4 regions of the Psychromonas sp. CNPT3 genome follow, and region 1 is predicted to be linked to each of the others. Evidence: predicted binding sites of a transcription regulator. Region 1 holds the regulator's gene; each other region holds the start of a gene.
What was found. Region 1 encodes sigma-54, which starts transcription at its own class of promoters, with help from an activator protein. Its sites were predicted from a motif close to GTTGGCACGNNNNTNGNNT; they were not measured.
Positions count from the first base shown of each region.

Region 2: PCNPT3_RS01260 (superinfection exclusion B family protein) is a predicted target of sigma-54. The motif match lies at 3,572-3,590, and genes of this name have one in related genera.
Region 3: PCNPT3_RS12745 (4Fe-4S dicluster domain-containing protein) is a predicted target of sigma-54. The motif match lies at 3,579-3,597, and genes of this name have one in related genera.
Region 4: fliD (flagellar filament capping protein FliD) is a predicted target of sigma-54. The motif match lies at 2,999-3,017, and genes of this name have one in related genera.

Region 1 covers NC_020802.1:2,290,338-2,296,147, forward strand. The annotation lists gene lptA (lipopolysaccharide transport periplasmic protein LptA) at 1-514, shown strand, start outside; gene lptB (LPS export ABC transporter ATP-binding protein) at 517-1,242, shown strand; gene PCNPT3_RS10125 (RNA polymerase factor sigma-54) at 1,284-2,729, shown strand; gene PCNPT3_RS10130 (PTS sugar transporter subunit IIA) at 2,991-3,437, shown strand; gene rapZ (RNase adapter RapZ) at 3,461-4,300, shown strand; gene mgtE (magnesium transporter) at 4,513-5,810, shown strand, end outside.
Region 2 covers NC_020802.1:262,935-268,744, reverse strand. The annotation lists gene PCNPT3_RS01275 (DUF3482 domain-containing protein) at 1-565, opposite strand, end outside; gene PCNPT3_RS01270 (DUF2868 domain-containing protein) at 558-1,976, opposite strand; gene trmH (tRNA (guanosine(18)-2'-O)-methyltransferase TrmH) at 2,043-2,729, opposite strand; gene PCNPT3_RS01260 (superinfection exclusion B family protein) at 2,944-3,531, opposite strand; gene PCNPT3_RS01255 (sodium:solute symporter) at 4,443-5,810, shown strand, end outside.
Region 3 covers NC_020802.1:2,894,992-2,900,801, forward strand. The annotation lists gene PCNPT3_RS12730 (sigma 54-interacting transcriptional regulator) at 1-528, opposite strand, end outside; gene fdhF (formate dehydrogenase subunit alpha) at 717-2,864, opposite strand; gene PCNPT3_RS12745 (4Fe-4S dicluster domain-containing protein) at 2,946-3,476, opposite strand; gene hycI (hydrogenase maturation peptidase HycI) at 3,832-4,551, opposite strand; gene PCNPT3_RS12755 (formate hydrogenlyase maturation HycH family protein) at 4,553-5,083, opposite strand; gene PCNPT3_RS12760 (NADH-quinone oxidoreductase subunit B family protein) at 5,085-5,810, opposite strand, start outside.
Region 4 covers NC_020802.1:2,446,615-2,452,424, forward strand. The annotation lists gene PCNPT3_RS10725 (motility associated factor glycosyltransferase family protein) at 1-260, opposite strand, end outside; gene fliD (flagellar filament capping protein FliD) at 885-2,948, opposite strand; gene PCNPT3_RS13580 (flagellar protein FlaG) at 3,059-3,442, opposite strand; gene PCNPT3_RS10740 (flagellin N-terminal helical domain-containing protein) at 3,538-5,238, opposite strand; gene PCNPT3_RS10745 (MaoC family dehydratase) at 5,502-5,810, opposite strand, start outside.

The sequences.
Region 1 (5,810 bases):
TTTGATCAGCAGTGCCCTACTCTTTTCACTTAGTGCTTGGGCGCTAGAATCAGATTATGTAAAACCTATTCATGTTAGCTCTATTAGTCAGCATGCCAAAATGAAAAATAATAGTATTACCTTTGTTGATGATGTTTTACTCACCCAAGGTAGTATTATCATAAAAGCAGATAAACTCATTGTCACCCGTACTGCACAGCCTAATCATGAGCAAATGTTAGCAAAAGGTAACGTCGCTACTTTTTATCAAACACAAGAAGATGGTCGGCCTTTTAATGCGCAAGCAAATAGCATTCATTATGATGTCGCTAAATCTAAAATCACGCTAACAGGCAATGCACAAGTTAAGCAATTAGACAGTCGCATTAACGGCGCTAAAATTATTTATTATTTAAACACCGAAGAGTTGATTGTGATGAGTGATAAAAATAATGAAAAACGGGTTAAAACGGTTTTTTTACCGGCTCAGTTTGAAAAAAACAACAATAAACCTAACTCAACAAAAGAAAAATAAAAATGGCTGAATTGATCGCAACGGGACTCGTAAAAAGTTACAAAGGACGCACCGTCGTAAATGGCGTTAATTTAACCGTTAAAACGGGTGAAATTGTCGGTTTATTAGGCCCAAATGGCGCAGGAAAAACCACCTCATTTTACATGGTGGTAGGCCTGGTTAAACAAGATGAAGGTAAAATATGCATTGATGATGAAGATATCTCACATCAACCCATGCACATTAGAGCGCAAAAAGGGATTGGTTATTTACCTCAAGAAGCCTCTATTTTCAGACGTCTAACCGTAACTGAAAACATTATGGGTATATTACAAACGCGTAAAAACCTAACGTCTGCCCAGCGCACTGAAAAATTGAATGCGTTACTTAATGACTTTAATATTAATCATATTAAAGATAACAAAGGCATGAGCCTCTCTGGGGGTGAAAGGCGACGCGTAGAAATAGCCAGAGCACTCGCAACCGATCCAAAGTTTATTTTATTAGATGAACCTTTTGCCGGTGTTGATCCTATTTCAGTACTCGATATTAAAAAAATTATTGAACAACTACGCGATCGAGGCTTAGGCGTTTTAATCACGGATCACAATGTACGCGAAACATTAGATGTATGTCAGCACTCATATATCGTTAGCCATGGAGAAATAATCGCGATAGGAACTCAGGAGGAGATCCTATCTAATGCCAAAGTTAAAGAAGTCTATTTAGGCGATGCATTTAAGCTATAGTTATCGTCATTAACTCTACTAGTAAGGAAGAAAGTATTTTGATAAAACAAGGTTTACAATTGAAAATGGGTCAGCAACTTGCAATGACCCCTCAATTACAACAAGCAATCAAATTATTACAACTTTCTACCTTAGACTTACAACAAGAGATCCAAAATGCGCTCGATGAAAATCCTCTTCTTGAGCAAGAGGATGATAGTGGCCTTGAAGACATAAAAAAAGAACAAGATAGTAGTCAAATAGATACTGCTGAGGCGATCTCTAAACTAGAGTTTTCTGATGATCTTCCGGTCGAAAATAACTGGGATGAGGCCTATACTCCGCCTCCGACCACCACCATCTCATCCGGACGAAGCTCCTTTGATGGCGAAGATCGTGTTTATCAAGGCGAATCCTGTACCACTTTACAAGATCATCTTGTTTGGCAAATGCAATTAACTCCCTTTTCTGATACCGATTTATTAATTGCAGCCAATATCATCGATTCTATCGATGAATCAGGCTATTTAACCAGTAGCTGTGAATCCATTTTAGAAAGCTTGCAAAAAGATGTAGATGATTTAGAGCTCGATGAAATATTAGCCGTCCTTAAGCGTATACAACATTTTGACCCGGTTGGCGTTGCCTCTCGAGGCACAAAAGAGTGCTTACAAATTCAATTACGAAATCTAAGTGAAGATACGCCTTGGCGCCAAGAAGCGTTAATGATCCTTGATCAACATATGCAACTTTTAGCAAGCCGTGATTATCGAACGTTGGCACGAAAGACTAAATTAAAAGAAGCACAATTAGCCCATATTATGCGTTTAATACAAAGCCTTGAGCCTCGCCCAGGTAATAAAATAGAGAGCAGTCAGGCGCAATATATTGTGCCAGATGTGTATGTAAAAAAAATAGCGGATCAATGGTGCGTCTCTTTAAATCAAGACTGTGATCCAAATTTATCTATAAACCAACATTATGCAGACCTTTGTAAAGGCAAGATCAGTAAAGCTGACAACGCATTTATTAAAGGCCATTTACAAGAAGCAAAGTGGTTTATCAAAAGTTTAGAAAGTCGTAATGATACCTTATTAAAGGTTTCAAAATGCATTGTAGAGCAGCAACAAGATTTTTTTGAACTCGGTGATGAAGCGATGAAGCCGATGGTACTCAATGATGTCGCCTTTGAAGTCGAAATGCACGAATCAACAATCTCTCGCGTCACCACCCAAAAATTTATGCATACGCCACGTGGTATTTATGAATTAAAATTTTTCTTCTCAAGTCATGTGGCGACAGAAAGTGGCGGAGAGTGCTCGTCCACCGCTATTCGCGCTTTAATTAAAAAATTAGTCGCAAGCGAACCTAATAACAAACCATTAAGTGATAACAAAATGACAAAATTACTTGATGATCAAGGTATTAAAGTGGCTCGACGTACCGTTGCAAAATATCGAGAATCCTTAGGCATCCCCCCGTCAAATCAAAGAAAACAGTTAATTTAATGCACTATAATGAGTTATAAGTATGATAAAAATTAAAAAATAGTGATTTACACATGGCAATGCACTTACAACCTGCTAAACTCGCGCCTTTTCAATAAAAAGAAAAAGCGCTTAGCAAAAAAATAGCTAGGAGCGCATCGTTCATGTTAATGTTATTGTTATTATTGCGTTATTTAAACGCTTAATATTTATACATCAGCTTGTTTAAAATAAAGATGATTATCTCTGTTGCATCTATTGAACAGAAAAAAAGTGATCCCTATGAAAATATCTACCTTAATAACTGAAGATTCAGTCTTTAGCCAAGTAAATTGCAACAGCAAAAAATCGGCTTTAGAAAAAATAAGTATTAGTGCGGCTAAAACATTGAACCTTGATCATCAAGTTCTCTTTAATGAACTCATTGCCCGAGAAAAAATCGGCTCAACAGCGGTTGGCTCTGGTGTTGCGATCCCACATATTAAAATTTCCAGCGACTTACCCGCAACAGGTGTTTTTTTACAATGCCAAAAGGGTATTGATTATGATGCATCAGATGGTAAAAGTGTGGATATTTTATTTGCTATCTTTGTGCCCGAAGATCGTTGCCAAGAGTATTTAAGCGCGCTTGCAACCATCAGTGAAAAATTATTAGATAAAACACTCTTACGCCAATTAAGAAGTGCGACCGACGATAAAATATTGTTTGAATGCTTACAATGTAATTAAAAATCAATTAAGGGATCTTAACTATGAAGTTAATCATCATCAGTGGCCGCTCTGGATCGGGTAAAACTATCGCACTACATGTGCTTGAAGATCTGGGTTATAACTGTATTGATGGGATCCCTTTTGCCTTACTTGAACAATTATTAGAAAATGTCGATGCTAAGCACAATAAAGTGGCGATTAGCTTAGACGTACGTAATCTTCCCGGTGAATCCTCGCAGATAGCTGATTTATTGCAACGCTTGCAAGACAAAGTCGAAAGCGACATCATTTACATTGATGCTGACAGTACAGAGCTTATTCGGCGCTATAGCGAAACCAGACGATTACATCCTCTTTCTAAGCAAAAAATGTCCTTATCACAAGCATTAGAATTAGAGCACTTACTGTTACAACCTATCAAAGAGAAAGCCTCTCTCGTTATTGATACTACGACCCTATCTATTCATGATCTCAATGAGCGTTTAAAAATTTATTTACAAGGTAGCAGTAAAAGTAAACTTCTTTTAGTCATTCAATCCTTTGGTTTTAAATATATGCATCCCGAAGATGCTGATTACATGTTTGATGTGCGTTTTTTGCCTAACCCACACTGGCAAGAAGACTTACGACAATATACCGGACTTGATCCTTGCATCGAAGAGTATTTAGATGCCTTTCCCGTCGTAAAGCAAACGATTAATCAAATCGATAATTTATTCCAATCATGGCTTGGACATTTAGAAAATAATAATCGTCATTATGTCACCATTGCAATTGGGTGTACTGGTGGAAAGCATCGCTCCGTTTATGTCGCGGAGCAACTGGCGAAGCGCTTTAAAAATCATTACCCGGTACAAATTGAACATAAATGTTTAAAATAACGATAAAGCAGTAGCTATCAGCAAACAAATCTCTACAATACGCAATAACTTAAGCGGTAAAATACATAAGATCGCTAAGCAAACAAGGTGTCTTGACTTACTATAATATAAAAACAACAAAATAAGAGCCGAATTTAAAGGCCATACACAAAAGTAGACTTAGGCTATTGCATCGCTAAGTTAGCTTAAGCATAAGGAAAAGGGGCCACTCCATGTTGGAAAACAGTGATTTACAAAATGCCCAGCAACGCCTAATCGAAGTTAATAACGCTTTAGAAAGTGGTATGTTTGTCTCAACACGTCGTCTACTTGAAAAAATGCCAGCCTGTGATGTGGCATTGTTACTTGAATCTTCCCCCCCCGCAAACCGTAAAATCCTCTGGAATTTAACTGATCACGACCAACAAGGTGAGATCCTTGAAGAATTAAATGAAGATGCCAAAGACGGTATTATTAGTTTAATGAAAGCCAGTGATCTGGTGGCTGCAACAGAGGGCATGGAAAGTAATGAACTTGCCTATATTTTACGTGGTATTCCAAATAGTCTTTATCAAGCCGTTTTAGAACAAATGGCAGAGCAAGACAGGCACCGCGTAGAGCAAGCATTCGCTTACCCCGAAGATACTGCTGGCTCTATCATGAATACCGACACAATCACCTTGAGACCGGATGTTTCTATTGATGTGGTGCTGCGGTATTTACGCTTAAAAGGCGAATTACCTGAAACAACCGATACACTTTATGTTGTTGATGTAAACGACCAGTTAATTGGTGATGTGCCTCTTTCAACTTTACTTACTGTCGATCCGTCACTCTCGGTTGCCGAGGTTATGAATAGTCAAACAGAAATGCTACTCGTTGCGATGGATGAAAAAGAAATAGCTAAACTTTTCCAACGTCACGATTGGATCTCAGCCCCCGTCGTCGATACCAACAACCAACTTCTCGGACGTATTACCATTGATGATGTGGTCGATATTATTCGTGAATCAGGTGAGCACTCTATGATGGGCATGGCAGGTATGGATGATGACGAAGATACCTTCGCGCCCGTATTTCCGAGTGCCAAAAGACGCACTATGTGGTTATCTGTTAATTTATTAGCCGCCTTTATTGCGGCCTCCGTTTCAAATATGTTTGAAGCCACACTCGAACAAATGGCAACACTTGCAGTCCTAATGACGATTGTGCCTAGCATGGGTGGCATTGCAGGAAATCAAACCTTAGCGCTAGTTATCCGCGGTCTTGCCGTCGGTCATATTAACAGCAGTAATGCAAGGTGGTTAATTGGTAAAGAGGCGGCTATCGGTGTACTAAATGGTATGGTGTGGGCTGTTTTTGTTGCCACGGCAGTGACGCTTTGGAAAGGTGATATTGCCGTCGGTTTGATCATCGCTGGCGCTATGTTTATTAATTTATCCATTGCGGGTATCGCCGGTGTGAGTATTCCTTTGATCATGCATAAATATAAAATAGATCCCGCACTCGCAGGAGGGATGGCATTAACCAC
Region 2 (5,810 bases), 1.0 Mb from region 1:
TTAATTCATCACTAAATTTAAAATTAACATTATCAAAGCCAACATACGCATGAAAATTTAAGCGAGCTAATTGCGCCACCCAACGCGCCGTATTTTCTTGCTCACCTTTAATAAAGTTAAGCACGGGTATGATAGGTTTTGCGGCATAACTTAATATTTGTAACTCATCGCGATACTTACCCAATGTTGGGGCGCGTACATCAATGACATAAAAAATCAGATCATTTGTTAATAAAGTGCGCAACACTTTCGCTTCTTGTTGCAAGTCGTCATGATCGGTAATGTGTTCTAAAAAGTATTGTAAACGCTCAATACCATCAACGCGTTGCTCTTTAAAATAAGAGTCTAATACCTCTAACAAGCGGCTACTATCTTCGAGCCCTGGGGTGTCATAAAGCGCTAATTGTTGCGAGGCATCAATTACTAAAGCGCCCCCTTCTACATGCCTCGTGGTCCCCGCACTGTCTGCAACTTCGCCAAAGGTAACATCGCGCAACAAAGTGCGTATTAATGATGTTTTTCCCGCATTCGTATGCCCTACAACCGCTACGGATAAACTAATCATGTTGACTCCTTAACTGCATAATATTATCTAAACTAATATCGGCTTGTAATAACAATTGATACCACTGACTTAAACGCTGCGCACCTTGCGCTACCGATATACTGCCATCATCAATCAAAAGGACATACAGTGTTTTTTTAGAAGAGGAGTGAAGTAAGGTTAATAGACGTTTTAGACCTCTATCTGGGAGTTGCTTTAATGCCACATAAATGACGATTGTAGGTACTTGGATCTCATTGATAGCGTCAATAAACTTTTGTTGCTGGCGATGATCACAAATATTTTCTAGTTGGGGATCTAAGCCCTGCGTTTTTAAATGCCGAGATGCTATTGCCATCGATGCATCTGAAAGCTCTATGGCAAGCGCAAAAAAATCAGAGGGTAAAACAACCGAGTGCGCAGTTGGATCGGGGATGGAGGCAGTAATTGAGCCTTCCTTATCGGCATCGACCACCCCTAAATTAATGCTGTTAGGTAATAATTTTTGGCGTAATTGCACATAATAAAAAAGACTTTCATCAATAGCATAGTGTTTATGCTGTCGGCCTAATAAATAATGCATCAATAGCAATAAACATAAACGAGGCAAAGCCCCATAAAGCGCGAAACTACTGATCAATAGCATTGACCATACAAAACGTAAATCACCCTCATTTAAGGCGCTTTGTATACCGAGATGACTGCTCGCTATCTGCTCTGCACTGGGCACTGGGATCCCTAATAAATGCGGGATGGTAGCCAGACTTTGGGTAAAGGTTTGTAAATGCGCTGCCGACAATAAACTACTTTGCCAAATAAAATCAACTTGATGGGTAGCCAGCATTAATAGCAGCATCAATATTGCCCCACTAAAATAACTAAACCACAACAGATGCGTTAAACACGATAATTGGTAACGGCCTATTTTCCCACTAAAAGCATAACCAAAGTAAGCCTTAAAAACACACCAAAAATGTACATGACGAGGTGCACTACCTTGTCTATATTTTTCGAATCGATTAATAAAAAACAAACTAAGTCGCCCTAAAAAGGGGGATTGTAAGGACAGGGGACGGAAAAATAAAAATAACCAGACAAAAAACATGATCAGATTAGGTAAGAAAAAAAGAGAAAAAGCCCAAAAAAAGTTAACTTGCATGCCCTGTGCACTAAAGAAAAACTGTTGCACGGCACTCGCACCTAAACAGAAAAACAATAGGCCAAACAAACAAAAACACTTTTGAGTTAATCTTTTGAAATTATGTAATAGAGGGGATATGTTTAATGCTTTATCTAAACGTAAACTACGTTGGCACAGTAACGTTGAAAAATTACTTTCCACTTTTGGTTCTGATTGCACGTCTAACGTGGGGAGATCTTGCTCAATTTCTCGGATAATATCCGCAAGCAAATAGGGCTGAATCTTTTGCAATACACACTCCAGTAGTGATAGGCGCTGCTTTAAGTACAATGACGACCTAAAGCAACGACAACTATTTTATTTTTTAGTTTGACGGATCTCTTGCCACCATAAATCAGGTGCATCTATTTGCCCTTCACTATCTAGTGCAGGATAAGGGATCTTTTTTTGTTTACATAATTTCGTAAAAATGGGATGCCCACCCTCGAATAAAATGCGATGTTTCTCAGCATCACTAAGACGACACTCACCGTACATACCCGCATTTTCACGCTGACGTTGCGCTTCATATAATATAAGCGCAGAAGCCACCGAAACATTTAAAGACTGACACATACCCAGCATTGGTATGATCACATCTTGATCTGCAAGCGCTAATGCCTGCGCACTAATACCTGTTTTTTCTTGGCCCATCAAAATAGCCGTGGGCTTAGTATAATCTACCTCTCTAAAATCAATCGCTGTGTCCGAGAGATTAGTCGCAATGATTTGCATGCCTTGGGCGCGCAACGCCGCAATTGCATCTTCAATATTTTCATGAGTATGTATTTTAACCCAGTTTTGACTGCCTGTTGCCGTCACGCCACATACTTTAGTCGTTTTCGTTTCGCGCGTTGCATGTACGTCATTAACGCCAACCGCATCTGCCGTGCGCACAATCGCCGCCAAATTGTGAGATTTATGCACATCTTCTAATAATACCGTCAATTCAGGCTGGCGATGGTTTAGCATATTAGTAATGCGAGCAAAACGTTCTGGAGACATAAGGGTTCTCAAAATAAGATAAAATAAATAAGGAAGGATTATAGCAGGCATTGAGAGCAGACTGAAATAGGCTTAACCTGCAAAATAGTGACATGACGGGACGTATTTTATTAAAAGAGGCTTTAAAAGAGAAAAAAGTGAAAAGAGAAAGTAAATACCCGTTCGCATTTAAGATGCAAAGGAAGGCAGTACCTTTTGCATCTTAATAAAAATATTATAGAGAGATATAATTACTGCGCGCGTATTCAGGGCGGGCCGCCTTTAATAGCGTTGCTTCTTCTTCTGTCAATTTTCCAACCGGTAAGCCTAACACTCTAAGGGTTAATAACTGACGTGCGTCGATGGCAATAGACAACTTAATGATGCGTGAGTTACCTTTGATTTCTTGCGTCTCAAAAGACGGCACCAATACACCTGATTCCATTAAATTACTGATAGCCGGCTCACTCATTGGCAGTGCTAATACATTTTTGCGTTGGATAATAAATTCACGTAAAACGGCTTTTTCTTCAAAATCTAATTGGCGGATCATCTTATTACGACGATCGCTCAGTTGACGCTCTTCAACGCGTCGCTTAAAAGTGCCAAAAAAACCACGAAGACATATTGTTAATAGATAAGAGCCTGTCAATAAAGCTAATACCCACACATAAGGGGTTGTCAAAAATGAGGCATTATCAACATTGCTTTTTTGAAAGACAGACGTCGGCAAAGTTAACAAGGTTGCACAGACGATACAGATCCAAGCCATTGTAGTGGCGATGCTTTGTTGCTCTTTAATACGTTCGATGAATGCTATCATGTTCGGGCTCCTGCCAAAAATTTGTAAGACCCTTTTACTTAAGCAACTTACATGCCAACTTACATACCAACTTAAACATAAAAAGAGATGTAAAACAGAAACCTATAACCCCTTAATAAAAAAACGGACATTAAAAACAAATCACAGAGATCATTCTTTCCTTGCTCGGTCGAAAATTCGAATTATGTGGCACTAACATCAGAAGATACTTTTCCTGACATACAATGATGTAGCTAACGCATAAAACGGTGCACCAGCGTCATAGCTTAAGCGAGATCACCTGTCCGAGTTTGATCATTGACATTCGTCACACCGGCTAGCGTCGACAACATACCAAACCAAGACTTACATCTTAAACATTAATGCCTCTTACCTTTCTAATCTGATGGTTTTGTTCAGCAATATGATGAGGTATTTAACAGCCAACACATCAATCATACAGAGCACATTTCCACCTAACCAAAGGGAACTATTTGATAAACCACGATTTAAAGTTAAATGCTCAAAATAAATATTTCGATCCGAAAATATATATTCCTGACAACAACTTGCTTTACGCCGTCAACTGAGCACAGAGCCGCATTTCTGCAATGGCTGTTTTTCACTTTTCTGTGACTCTTATAATGATCTAGTTCGCATTTGAAATATTAATCAATTGAAGTTTCACTCCAAAAAATACAACATGAAGCGAATATTTAAAATACAGTTTACTTTTGGAGTTTAGCTACATACAAAGTAATAGCGATTGTTTCTGCTATGGCACAGGCGAGTCTCTATGGTGGTGTTTGCTACCTTTCAATGTGAAATTATAATAGCCATTAATTGGTGTTTGTTTATGGGCACAAGAGTAAGAAAAGGATGTTTTATGCTTGTTTTTTAGATTTGTTATTACAAATAAAGGTTATCTTATTATGCATATACAAGCTTTTGGAACATTAAATTATATTGTTGTCTTTTTGTACTTAACGGTAATATTAGGTATCGGAGTTTATTTTTCGCGTCGACAAAAATCAGCAGATGATTATTTCAAAGCCGGAGGGCGAATACCTGGTTGGGCTGCGGGGATCAGTGTTTTTGCAACGACATTAAGCTCCATTACATTTATGTCTATCCCCGCTAAAGCATATACGGGTGATTGGACTTTTTTAGCCGGGCAATATGTTGCTATCGCGGTCTTACCCTTTGTATTTTGGTTTTATATTCCCTTTTTTCGAAAATTAAATTTAACGTCGGTTTATGAATATTTAGAGTTGCGTTTTGATGTGAAAATGCGTTTATTTGCTAGTTTTTCCTTTATGATTTTTCATATTGGGCGCATTGCTATCATTACCTATTTAACCGCGCTTGCCTTAATTCCGTTTATTGAGATCAACCCGCTTACCATTGTGTTTGTGATCAGTATATTGTGTATCATTTATACATTTTTAGGGGGTATTGAAGGGGTTATTTGGACAGACGTAATACAAGGGATCATGTTGTCGTTTGCGGGCGTGTTAGTCTTTGTCATGATCTGCTTTAATGTTGATGGCGGTGTAGTAGAAGTTTTTAATATGTCGGCAGATGCCGATAAATTTTTCCCCATGGATAAATTTTCTTGGAGTTGGACAGATTCAACCGTGCCCGTTGTCATGATTGGTTTCTTTTTTGCTTCCTTGCAACAATTTACGGCCAGTCAAGATGTCGTACAACGCTATATTGTGACAAAAAATCTAGAAGAAACGAAAAAATCATTAGTGATGAATGCCAAATTAGTGGCTGTTGTACCTGTCTTTTTCTTTGCCGTAGGCTCAGCTTTATTTGCTTATTATTCGCAACAACCTGACCTCTTACCGGATAATTTTAATACGGGTGGTATTCTGCCTTTTTATATTATTTCACAAATGCCAGCAGGTATTGCAGGGCTCATTATCGCTGCTATTTTTGCAGCCTCACAATCGAGTATTTCGAGTAGCCTAAATAGTATTTCAGCCTGTTTTACCTCCGATGTATATTGTAAAATTAATAAACAGGCCTCATCAGTACAACAATTACAAATAGGTCGATATGTCACTGTGGGTGCGGGACTCCTAAGTATTACGGCATCATCTTATTTAGTTTTAGCGAACGAAAGTGAAATATGGAATACCTTTAACAGCCTATTAGGTTTATTAGGAGGCCCCATGACAGGATTATTTATGCTCGGTATCTTCTTCCGCAAAGCAACAGCTAAAAGCGCAATGCTAGGTGTGATAGTCAGTGTTATTAGCGTGCTGTTTGTCAAAGAATATACGCATCTTAAC
Region 3 (5,810 bases), 600 kb from region 1:
GTCTTGGAATCCATAATGATGATTTAAGTTACCATCGAATATTTTCGCTAAAACAAGAGAAACAACAGTCGAAATTTGCTCTAAATCACTAATTCCTGATGCACTCAGTGGTGCTATATTAACGACTTCTATTTTACCAATATAACGATTAAATGCGCTCAGTGGGACGTGATATATACTGTGTGCATTAGAGAAGTTTTTGAGATGTGAATAATCGTTAAACTTGTCAGTAAACGTTTTTTTATCATAAGTTTGATATTTTTTTACAAGGAGAACACCATTAGGTTTTGGATCTATTTCAAGCCGGCCTAATTGTAATGAATTTACTTTATTTTCTTCAGGGTAAAATAAAATATGGTTTTTTTTATCAGCATGATAAATAAGAAGGTGAACCGATTGCAAAGATTCAGTAATAGCCGAAAGAGTATTCAGTTTTTTAACTAACTCTTGAAGGTTATTCGCTGTACATAAGTGCGCAAAAATGGGGCTTATTTTATCATTCGGGGCAAACTCATCATTTAGATGCATAAATCTCGCTATCAAATACCAATTTAGGATGGGCATTATAATGAGGTTTTTTTTATAAGATTTGATCTTACGCAATAAATCCATAATATTGATATGGTTTTATATATGTAAATAAAAAGTCACTGCCTTTCATAAATGACAAGCAGTGACTTTTTTAATAAAAATAGCGTTATTCCTTAAGCGGAAAACTATCCTTTAGCTGCATTACGAAGCTTGGTACGTAATGCACTATACTCAACTTGAACGTGATTTTCAGCCCAACTTTGATCTTCTATTTTCTCAACTTTCACCGCACAGTATTTATACTCTGGCGTACCGGTGATTGGGTCAAGGTGTTCAATAGTGAGTTCATTACAAGCACCTATCCACCATTGATAAGTCATGTAAACAGCCCCTTTATTGATACGTTCGTTATAGTTAACGCGCGTGATCACTTTTCCTCGTCGAGATGAGATCCAAAGCAGTTGCTGATCTTTCATGCCATGTGCTTTTGCATCGGTTGGATGCATTTGAACATATCCAGGTTCATCCGCTAATGTTTGCAACGCAGAACAATTTCCCGTCATTGAACGACAAGAATAATGACCCACTTCGCGCACCGTTGATAGCACTAAAGGATACTCACGATCAGGCAATTCTTGGGGTGGACGCCACTCTGAAGCAAACAACTGTCCGCGTCCATTTTCAGTGGTAAATTTGTTTCCTTCAAATAAGAATGAAGTCCCCAAATCATGATCACCTTCATCGGTACATGGCCATTGCACATTTTTTAAGCCATCCATTTTATCATACGTTGCACCCGCAAAATCAGGACATAAACTACGAATTTCATCCCAAATTTCATTGGTGTTTTCATACGACATTGGATAACCCATTGCCGTTGCCATTAACGAGAAAATTTCCCAGTCAATTTTTGTTCCAGCAGGTGGATTTATCGCTTTATTAAAACGTTGGAAACCACGATCAGCACAACTATAAACGCCCTCATGCTCGCCCCAACTCGTCGCTGGGAAAATGACATCTGCCATAGCAGCCGTTTGCGTCATGAAAATATCTTGAACAATAACAAGATCAAGTTTACCCATCATTTCACGAAAGGCAGCTAAATCTGCTTCGGTTTGAGCGGGATCTTCACCAAAGATATAGTAAGCCTTCATTTTGCCGTCATGAACTAAATGGTTCATGTTGGTTATTTTATCGCCTTCTTCCGCTGATAACGGGACGCCCCATTTACTCTCAAATTTTTCACGAACAGCCTCATCCGTTACTTTTTGGTAGCCCGGGTAGATATTAGGTAACATACCCATATCACAGGTACCTTGTACATTGTTTTGTCCGCGAACAGGACCACAACCTACGCCTCGACGACCGAAGTTACCGGTGATAAGTGCAAGACTTGCAAGCCCTTTTACCACATCAACCGCTTGTCCGTATTGTGTTACTCCCATTCCCCAAAGGATCATAGATTCAGAAGCACTTGCATATGTACGCGCAACGCGGCGAATATCTTCAGGTTCAAGACCGGTAATAGAGGCCACTTTTTCAGGTGTATATTCACTGATGATCTTTTTATATTCTTGCAAACCATCGGTATATTTATCGATATATACTTGATCCTGTAAATTTTCAGCAAAAATTGTATTAGCCAATGCATTAACAAGGGCCATGTTAGATCCATTCTTCAGTTGTAGCCATTGATCAGCTACGCGTGCACTTTCAATCTTACGAGGATCACAGACAATGATTTTTGCACCATTGGCTTTGGCCTTAAGAATATGTTTTGCCACAATAGGATGTGAATCACCCGCGTTATAGCCAAAAATAAGTAAGCATTTTGCATGTTGTATTTCAATAATGGCGTTGCTCATTGCACCGTTACCTACAGTTGTCTCCAGACCGGAGACTGATGGAGCGTGTCACACCCTAGCGCAGTGATCCACGTTATTGGTACCAATAACCGCTCTCGCAAACTTTTGCATCACAAAGTTTGCTTCGTTACCAGGTCCGCGTGCACAACCGGTGGTCATGATCGCATCAGGACCAAAGTTTTCTTTGATTGATAATAGACGAGAACTGGCAAATTCAATGGCTTCATCCCAAGAAACTTTTTCCAATTTCCCGCTTTTTTCTCGACGGATCATCGGGCTTTTAAGACGTGGAACTAAAAGGTTTGTATCATTGAGAAAATCCCAACCATAATATCCTTTGAGGCACAATTCACCTTCATTATTACGACCATTGGCCGCCTCAGCACCTACCACTTTACCGTTTTCAGTCAGTAAATTTAATTTACATCCTGTCCCGCAATATGGGCATACTGTTAGTGTTTTTTCCATTTAAAAATCTCACTTTTATCGCTTTATTTTTACTTCAATGACACATAGCGTCATGAACTAATAGTATTAAAAAGAAATCACTTAACCGGCTGCGCATGCTGCCGCCAATTGTTTTTTCTTATTCATTTCATCTAAATCTTCAGACGTTACTAAACGTAACGCGTTGGTTGGGCAAACTTGAATACAAGCAGGACCGTCATCACTATGTGCACATAAGTCACACTTGAGCGCTAGAGATGTTTGTTTTTCTTCTTTGAACAACGACGATTCTGCGCCTGTGGAAATCGTAGCTGTCACCACCGTCATTGCCCCATAAGGACACGCGACCACACAACTCTTACAGCCAATACAAAGCTCTTGAATAACTTTAATATGATTGTCTTCAGAAATAATCGCGTTATTAGGACAGGCTTTAGCACAAGGAGCATCGTCACATTGACGGCATAATATAGGTGTCGAAACATCTAGCGTTTTAACCACCGTTAAACGTGGCACAAAGTTTTTCTCTGTTAGCGTATAACCTGATCCCTGTTGATGTGAAATAACACAGGCGATAGTACAAGTTGTACAGCCAATACACAGATTAGGATCCGCATAAACAAATTTATTCATGATTTAACCTTTTCTTAACTCAGAGATTCTTATTTAACAAAAATAGACTGAATGACCTCAGAATATTTCTGCTGATTTGCTATCATTAATAGCAAATCATTTTTGCATAAACCGTGCCAATGAAACCATATCAAGAAATATATATAACCGACTGAATTTAAAGTTAAATTTAGATTGCTCATTAAAGTCGGTAATATTAAATATTAAATATCGACAGTCGTTAATTTGATTTCGTCATTAGTGTCGACAGTAAAAAAGACAAGGAATATACGATCTTCTCGCGATAGCGAGGGAATGAAAGGCTGACATTTCAATTCGTATCAGCATGTTCATTGTCTTGAAAAATAAACACTTGCTACTCAGACCAAGCGCTCGGTAATAACGCATCTACCTCGTTCACTTTTTGCAATGCTTGATAGATCTCTTCCACCGCACTTTTTACCATTTCAGTCATCGGAAAAGAAAAAGCAACAATCGCCGGCTGAACGCCAATAAATTCAACTCTTGGAATAAACAGTTTAAGCTCATCAAGTAAGAAATTTAAAGGTAGAGAATGCGTCGACATGATGAACATATCCGCAATCGTATCAGGATCAATAATACGCACAGTGCCCGCTTTTTCAGACATCTCTGCAGCATCCACGAGCACCAACATTTTTGGCTGTAAACGACGTAAAATATGAATGTTATCCTCCGGGATAGTGCCTCCATCAATAACAACCCAGCCTTCTATTGGTAACGTCATCATCTTTTGTGCTAAACAAGGGCCCGCACCATCATCACCCATCATACTATTACCGACGGTTAGTATTACTTTTTCGCAAGGCTTATCAAACAACGCAAGATCCTGCATTGCGGCGCTCGCGCAAGAGGGGGTTATCCCACTGGTGATCCCTGCCATTGCCATATCAGCCATGGATAAATCGACAATAGATAAATTAGCCGACACTGTATTTTGTGCCTGCAGAGCTAAAAAATCCGCATCATGGGAGAAACCCGCATCAAAAGATAGCGTGCTCAATTGAGTACCCTTTGCGTCTTTTTTACCTTGCACTTTTCCAAGTTGATTTCGCATATTATCTATCTCTTATCATCATATACATGGTTTGTTCATGATAAATCGCAGTCAGTACTTTAATAAATGCGTCCGTCATCGTCTGCTCTTTCGTACTCATTTTAGCTTTATCAAGTGCAGAAAAAGCACACGCTAGCATGTGTATATGATCGGGATAAATGGTGATCTCACCAAAGGTAAAATAACGGATCATCTTTCGATGTGCTTCCGTGCTTGGATCAAGCAAATTTACCCATTTTTTATACTCTGTCGTCGTCGCTTCAAAAGCTACTTCTAAACAATCCACAATTCCCAGATGATGCCCAATTGCTAACGTGTAATACAACACTTGTTTAGCTTCTTCAGGCACATCAAATCGTTCATCAACAAATTTACGTTTTAATGCATAAAAAAGCACTTTACCCGTATCGCGTTTTTGCGTTGCCTCTTTATATATTTCGCTGCTCATAACTTGCTTATCAGGCATCGAAACTTGTTCATCTTCAGGTGTCAAAGCCGGTTTTTGCACTATATCTGTCGTTACATTAATCATATTAACCTCGCATAAACGCGAGCGCTTCATGATGTAATATTTTAATGATCTCACTAATACGTGGATCGTTTCTTTCTGACAAAAAGTCTTTTAAATTAGCATCAATCGTCTCGGCGGTGCTCTTAGCGAGCAAGGTCATAAACTCATCGGCTAAAATTCCCCCTTGACGGTATCCAGAAAGAAGGCGCGCTTCGCGTTCAATAATTGTTTTCAACGCCAGAGGAATACCTAAATGTTGCAGCGTTGCTTTTTCATTTTCAGATTCACTGTGACTACGCGACTTTAATTTTTGATCTAGCAAACCTAATGCCATTGCAAATCCGTAAATGGTGGCAGCTGGCGTAGGTGGACAACCTGGAATATAAACATCAACAGGCACTATTTTATCAGTGCCCCCCCAAACGCAATAAAGGTCGTGAAAAATACCACCATCACAGCCACAGGCGCCATAAGAGATAACAATTTTTGGATCGGGCGCCGCTTCATATGCACGTAAAGCGGGCATACGCATGGCACGCGTCACTGCGCCTGTAAATAATAAAATATCTGCATGACGCGGTGATGCGACAATTTTAATACCAAAACGCTCTGTATCAAAAACAGGTGTTGTTGCTGCAAAAATTTCGATTTCACAGCCATTACAACCACCACAGTCAACACGGTAAACATAGGCGGAGCGTTTGATCTCTTTGAGTAACGTCTTTTTTAATTTTCGTACGTTAGCATC
Region 4 (5,810 bases), 160 kb from region 1:
AAATTAGGAGGGGCTATAAAAAAAGCATCGACTTGTGCCTGACTAAATAATTTAGGATCACCATTATAAACAAATTTTCCCGCACTCATTAAATTAACCTGATCTTGCTCATCGATCCCTAATTGCATCTTTGATGGCTGATAATTTTTATAAAAATTATAAAGATCCGGCATTTCCATTTTCAGCGTGAGCATGTTTTTTATGAATGTAGCTCGTAATAACTGACTTTGAATTTTAACAATGAGAGGATCTGCTGGCATGCTTTAAAAACCTTATTAATTTAACGGATAAATAATATTCACATATAATCATTTAGATCACATAACAAATATCATTTTAATATAAAGAAAACAGATATACAATATCCTGTATTTTTAACAAGGAAAATGCGTCATAAATTATGACGTACTCACTATAAATACTATAAATTATTATTTAGTCTAAGTCCGCCGAGATAGACCCATTTAGGATCTTTACACACAAAAAAATATATGACCCTTTCAGCTATATATACCCGTTATCATTCAAGGTTAAAAATTAAGAAAGTGGCGAAGCAAATATATTATAGGAAGAAAGTTGAAGGTATAACGGCTTTAACTGAAACGTTCTTATGCAGAAGATGTTTGCCTTTAAGCTTCCGCTCGTCAGTCCGAAAACTAATTCAGCGTTGCTGTATTTGATAAACGCGGGGCATTGTCATCATACTGCGCCTTGCCTTAGTATCCGAACTGACACCTGAATAAAGCACTTTGATTGGTAATGGATATAAAATAAGGGATTGAGCACGATAAAAAGAAGGCGGTAATGAATATTCGTGTTAAAAAACGATTTTCCACATTAAATATTTTAAATTATTTAATGTAGAAAATAAGAGGATCGTGATGTTAATCTCGTGTATAACCCGGTAACGCTTTTAAAGAGTTTTTTAAATTGGTCATGGTATTACCCATCATAGAAACGGCCGAATCCATCGCATTAAAGTTTTTATATAAACGTGCTTCTAGTTTATCCATTCGGTATATTAAACTTTCTTTTCTAGTATCAAGTAACGCTATTTTCTTATATAAAGAATCTACTTTACCATCGATAATGCCACTACTTGTACTCGTGTCACCACTAGAGCCCGATATATTACTATCAATAATACCCGATAATAAATTATTCATCAATTTAGTCATACCTTCGGCATAAGTCACATCGCCACGAGGACCTAAAGCACCCCCTTCTATTAATAACTTGATGCCTGTAGAATCGCCTTTTTCTGATAGTAAAAATTGACCATCTCCATAACCTAAGTGACCGTCTATTTTACCGTGTACATTACTACCCGTAATCCCCGCTGATACAACACCAACACCAAAATCAGCATAAAAATCAGCACCCACTTCATTAAAAGCCAAGCTTGATCCCGATCCATATTTATTGGATGTAAAAGAAAGTTTACCCGCGTCATTGAGCACACTAATACTGATCCCGTTTTTTATGAAATTAGGATCTGAATTTATTTTCAACTGCATTTCTGTTGCTAAATCATCAATGGATGCATAGGTTTTTTGACTCAGTACAATATCTTCAGAAAGATAGCCATCAATACGCATTTTAAACGTATCATTACCTGAATTAACGGATGGAGTCAGGCTAGATACAAGCCCATCCTTAAGTGTTGCTTGTGTCGCTAGCTTGAGAATTTCAACATCATAAGTCCCAGGCTTAGTTAAACTACTATTTTTATCAAATGAAACTAAAGTATCACTCGCAACACCTGTTGCCGTAAAAAAGTCAGCAATACCTTGCATGTCATTCTTTAATGCATCTTCAAACTTTGAAGAGTTTAATTCTAACGTACCATCACGTTTCGTTAAAATACCTAGGTCAGCAAAACTATGGATGCTACCTTGAATATGTTTAACCTGTGTATTTAACACGCCACGCATCATACTTTTTATATTACGGATCGTTGAATCACCGTTTAACACACCGTTATTATCGGCTTTAGCGCCTTTATAAGAGGTTAATTCATTCATTTTAGCAAACGTGGCATTATAGTTTTCAACAAAAGCTTCTATCTGCTCTTTCACTTTACTATTATCAGCATCAATTTTAAGTGTTACTTTTTTACCCGGCGCAGTTTCACCATTAATATTTAAAGTCACACCTTCAATGACACTGGTGATCTCATTACTATCACGAGTAATTTGAATGCCATTCATCACAATGATGGCGTCTTGTGCCAAAGATGTTTGCTCTAAATTTTTCTGAGTTGCAGTATACGTAAAGTTATTTAAAGCATTCGAGCTAGGAAGAGCGTCTCCGTTGGCATCTGCCACCGTTATTTCTAATGCATTCTCTTTACCTGTTGTTTTACTGGTTAAGACTAACCGGTAATTATTACCATCATTAATAATCGAAGCATTAACACTATAATCACCATTATTAATGGTATTACGTAAGCCTTCTAATGAGTTATTTTTACCATCAATCGTGATTTTTTCGATAGGCCTATCCGCATTAACAGAAAAATCACTGCCATCCTCATTATAAGCCCCAAAACGCAACGAAATAACACCCTCACCAATAGGATCTTTAACACTCGAAAAACTACTATTAGCGCCAGAAACGAGTGTTTGTGCTTGTGCTTTTTGTTTGATTTCAAACTGCCATGTACCCGTTTGAGCACCCACACCGAGTTTTGTATCAAGAATGGAAGTATCACTACTTGAAGCACTGGCGGCTGAAAATGTAGAGCTATAGGCGAGGTCTTTATAAGACGATTTAAAATCATCAAGATCACCGTTAAGTAATCCATAAGCAGAAATTATAGCGGTGGCTTTGGCATCTTCTTTGGTGATTTTAGATAAAGCAGGATCTTTTTCCGCCCCAACAATTGCACCAACAATTGCATTAATATCAAGTCCAGAGCCAAGCCCTGTTGAAGTTACTGATGACATATGAAACTCCTTAATTGATATGACTCATTAATGCACGAATATCACTATCTAAGCAAGAAATGAACCAACATCACCACATATAATTAATATTTAGCTAAGTTACTCTTTAGCTATACTTTGGTATCAAACAACATTCCTTTAACACCGTCCATCTTTTTTAATAAGATCACTAAATCTTCTGATGGAATTTGACGAATAACCTCATCCGTTTCACCATCAATCACCGATATAATGACTTGTTCAAGCTCTTTATCAATATGAAAAGAAAGGTGACTTTGCATGCTACTCATAAAATCATTAATCTCAGCAACGGTCTCTTCAATGTTATCAATACCCAGTTTCAAATCTTTAGGATCACTTTTAGCACTCATACTATCGAGGGCTTTATCTTCCTTGATCTGATCCTTAGTATCGATCTTTTCGACGTCTCGTTCCTTCGAGGTTTCATTCGCCTGTCTATTTATAGGTGATGATGAAATAGTAAAATCTGACATATAACCTCCACAATAATCCATTGTTATAAATAGCGAAAAAGCCCCCTATTGCTAGGGAGCTATATTAACACTATATAAAGGTAGCACCCTCATCTTTAACCAAGTAAAGAAAGTACACTTTTTGCTGATGCATTTGCTTGTGCTAACATCGAAGTACCCGCTTGTTGTAGAATTTGCGCTTTACTCATTTTAGAAGTTTCAAGAGCAAAATCTGCATCTTGAATTCGAGAGTTAGATGCTGACAAGTTTTGTGATACATTTTCTAAATTCGAAATGGTAGAGCCCAAACGGTTTTGTAATGCACCTAAGCCCGCACGTGATCCACTGATTTGTCCCAGTGCTTTATCAATCGAAGTAATTGCACTTGATGCACCCGCCATTGTAGATACGTTGGTGCCTAAAGAGCGGATAACTTTACCACCCATTTCATTACCCATACCAATTTTTGCTAGTGCAGTTGCTTGTGCTGCTTGACCATCCGCTTTAGATGTCACTTCAATTGCGCTACCATCTTTAGAGCTTAGTACAAATCCACCACCTGTAACTTCAGTTGCAGTAACTCCCGTAAGTTCTGTCAGTGCATTCACAGCGCCGAGTAACTCACCGGCAGTACCGCCAGTCGATACCAAATCAATGCCATTAATTTGAATTTTATCTTCTTTTAACACGGTCGCAGTATCTAATGCAACAGTAGAGTCAGTTGTTAATGTACCCGCACCATTTGATACTAAGAAACCTGTTTTAAGTGTTTCAACACCCGCACTCGGATCCCCTTTATCATTAATACTAATCGCAGAGCCATCAATACTTTTAAGTGCAATAAAACCAGTACTTGTAGCGGCAGTTAAACCAGAGTTATCCACTGTACCACCGATAGTAATATCTTTGCCTGTATCATTGGTTAATAGTAAGCCACCGTTATCATCTAAAGAAGCTGTTACGCCACCCACATCACGGTTAATTGTTTCTACTAAGTTAGACATAGACGATGTTGCGCCCAGTGTAACCGTTGCATCGTCACCAATTTTAATTTCTAATCCCGTAGTGATACCAGATACCGCTTTACCTGCTTCGGTCGATGCACCTTGAACAACATTATACGTTGTTGCCATAACACCTGTTTCTGATGTTTTATCATTAATTACATTGGCATTAGCCTGGGCTGTATTACCGGTAATATCCGTTGCAGTACCGATAGTCACGCCATTGATATCAATCGTTGATTCAGCAATTGCGCTTACTACACGGCCACCATTAAGGTCGGCTTTGTTCAAATCGCCATTTAGGCCCAATGCATTAGTACTTACAGAATCGATAGAAAAAGTTAATGTTTGACCTTCATTAGCACCGATTTGTAGCGTAGTACTACCCGCTGTACCATTAAGTAGTTTTGCTCCATTAAACTCTGTTGTTTCAGCGATACGATCTAATTCTGAATGCAACTGATCCACTTCTTTTTGAATGGATTGTCTGTTTGATGATGAGTTAGTATCATTGGCAGACTGTACAGATAGCTCACGCATACGTTGCAAAATATTGGTCATTTCATCCATAGACCCTTCTGCAGTTTGTGACATTGAAACACCATCATTTGCATTACGTACGGCTTGGTTGATACCTTTAATTTGTGATTGCATTCCCGTAGAGATTGCAAGACCCGCAGCATCATCTTTTGCACTATTGATACGTAAGCCAGAAGATAGGCGTTCCATTGCTTGGTTACCTAACGCTTGTGATTTATTCAACTGACGTTGTGAATTCAATGACATCACATTGGTGTTTACTACTTGAGCCATAATCTACTCCTAGGTTATTTTCTGACTTTACTTATAAATATAAAGCAGTGTAATTGTGTATATATCTTGTATCGACCGCTTAAAAAATAACTTTAAACTTTTTTTAAAATTTATTTTACTTGCCGTGTCGCTTCATTTTCAAAACAGTCGATATTCAGACTTAAATACTATATCGACTGCCTACAAAATAACTTTAGGAAATTAATTAAAAAAAAAGCTTTAAGGTTTCATCCTTAAAGCTTTTGGGGGATAGGTATATAAACTTAGAAGTAGACCCGAACGACAGAAACCGCTACACAGGCGGGCCTACGCGTGTTTTTTATTTCAACAGAGATCTCTTTCTCTATTTCTAAACCGCGCTTTATAGGGGTTACTTTAATTAAACGACTGTGTGCTCGCACCACGCTCCCTGTTTTTATCGGATACGGAAAACGTACTTGGTTTAAACCATAATTGATTGTCATCTTCGCCCCCGGATAAGGCGATTTTTCAGGATCTACACTGTCCGTTAGGTAAGGCAATAACGAAAGTGTTAAAAAACCATGCGCAATCGTCGTCTTAAAAGGCGATTC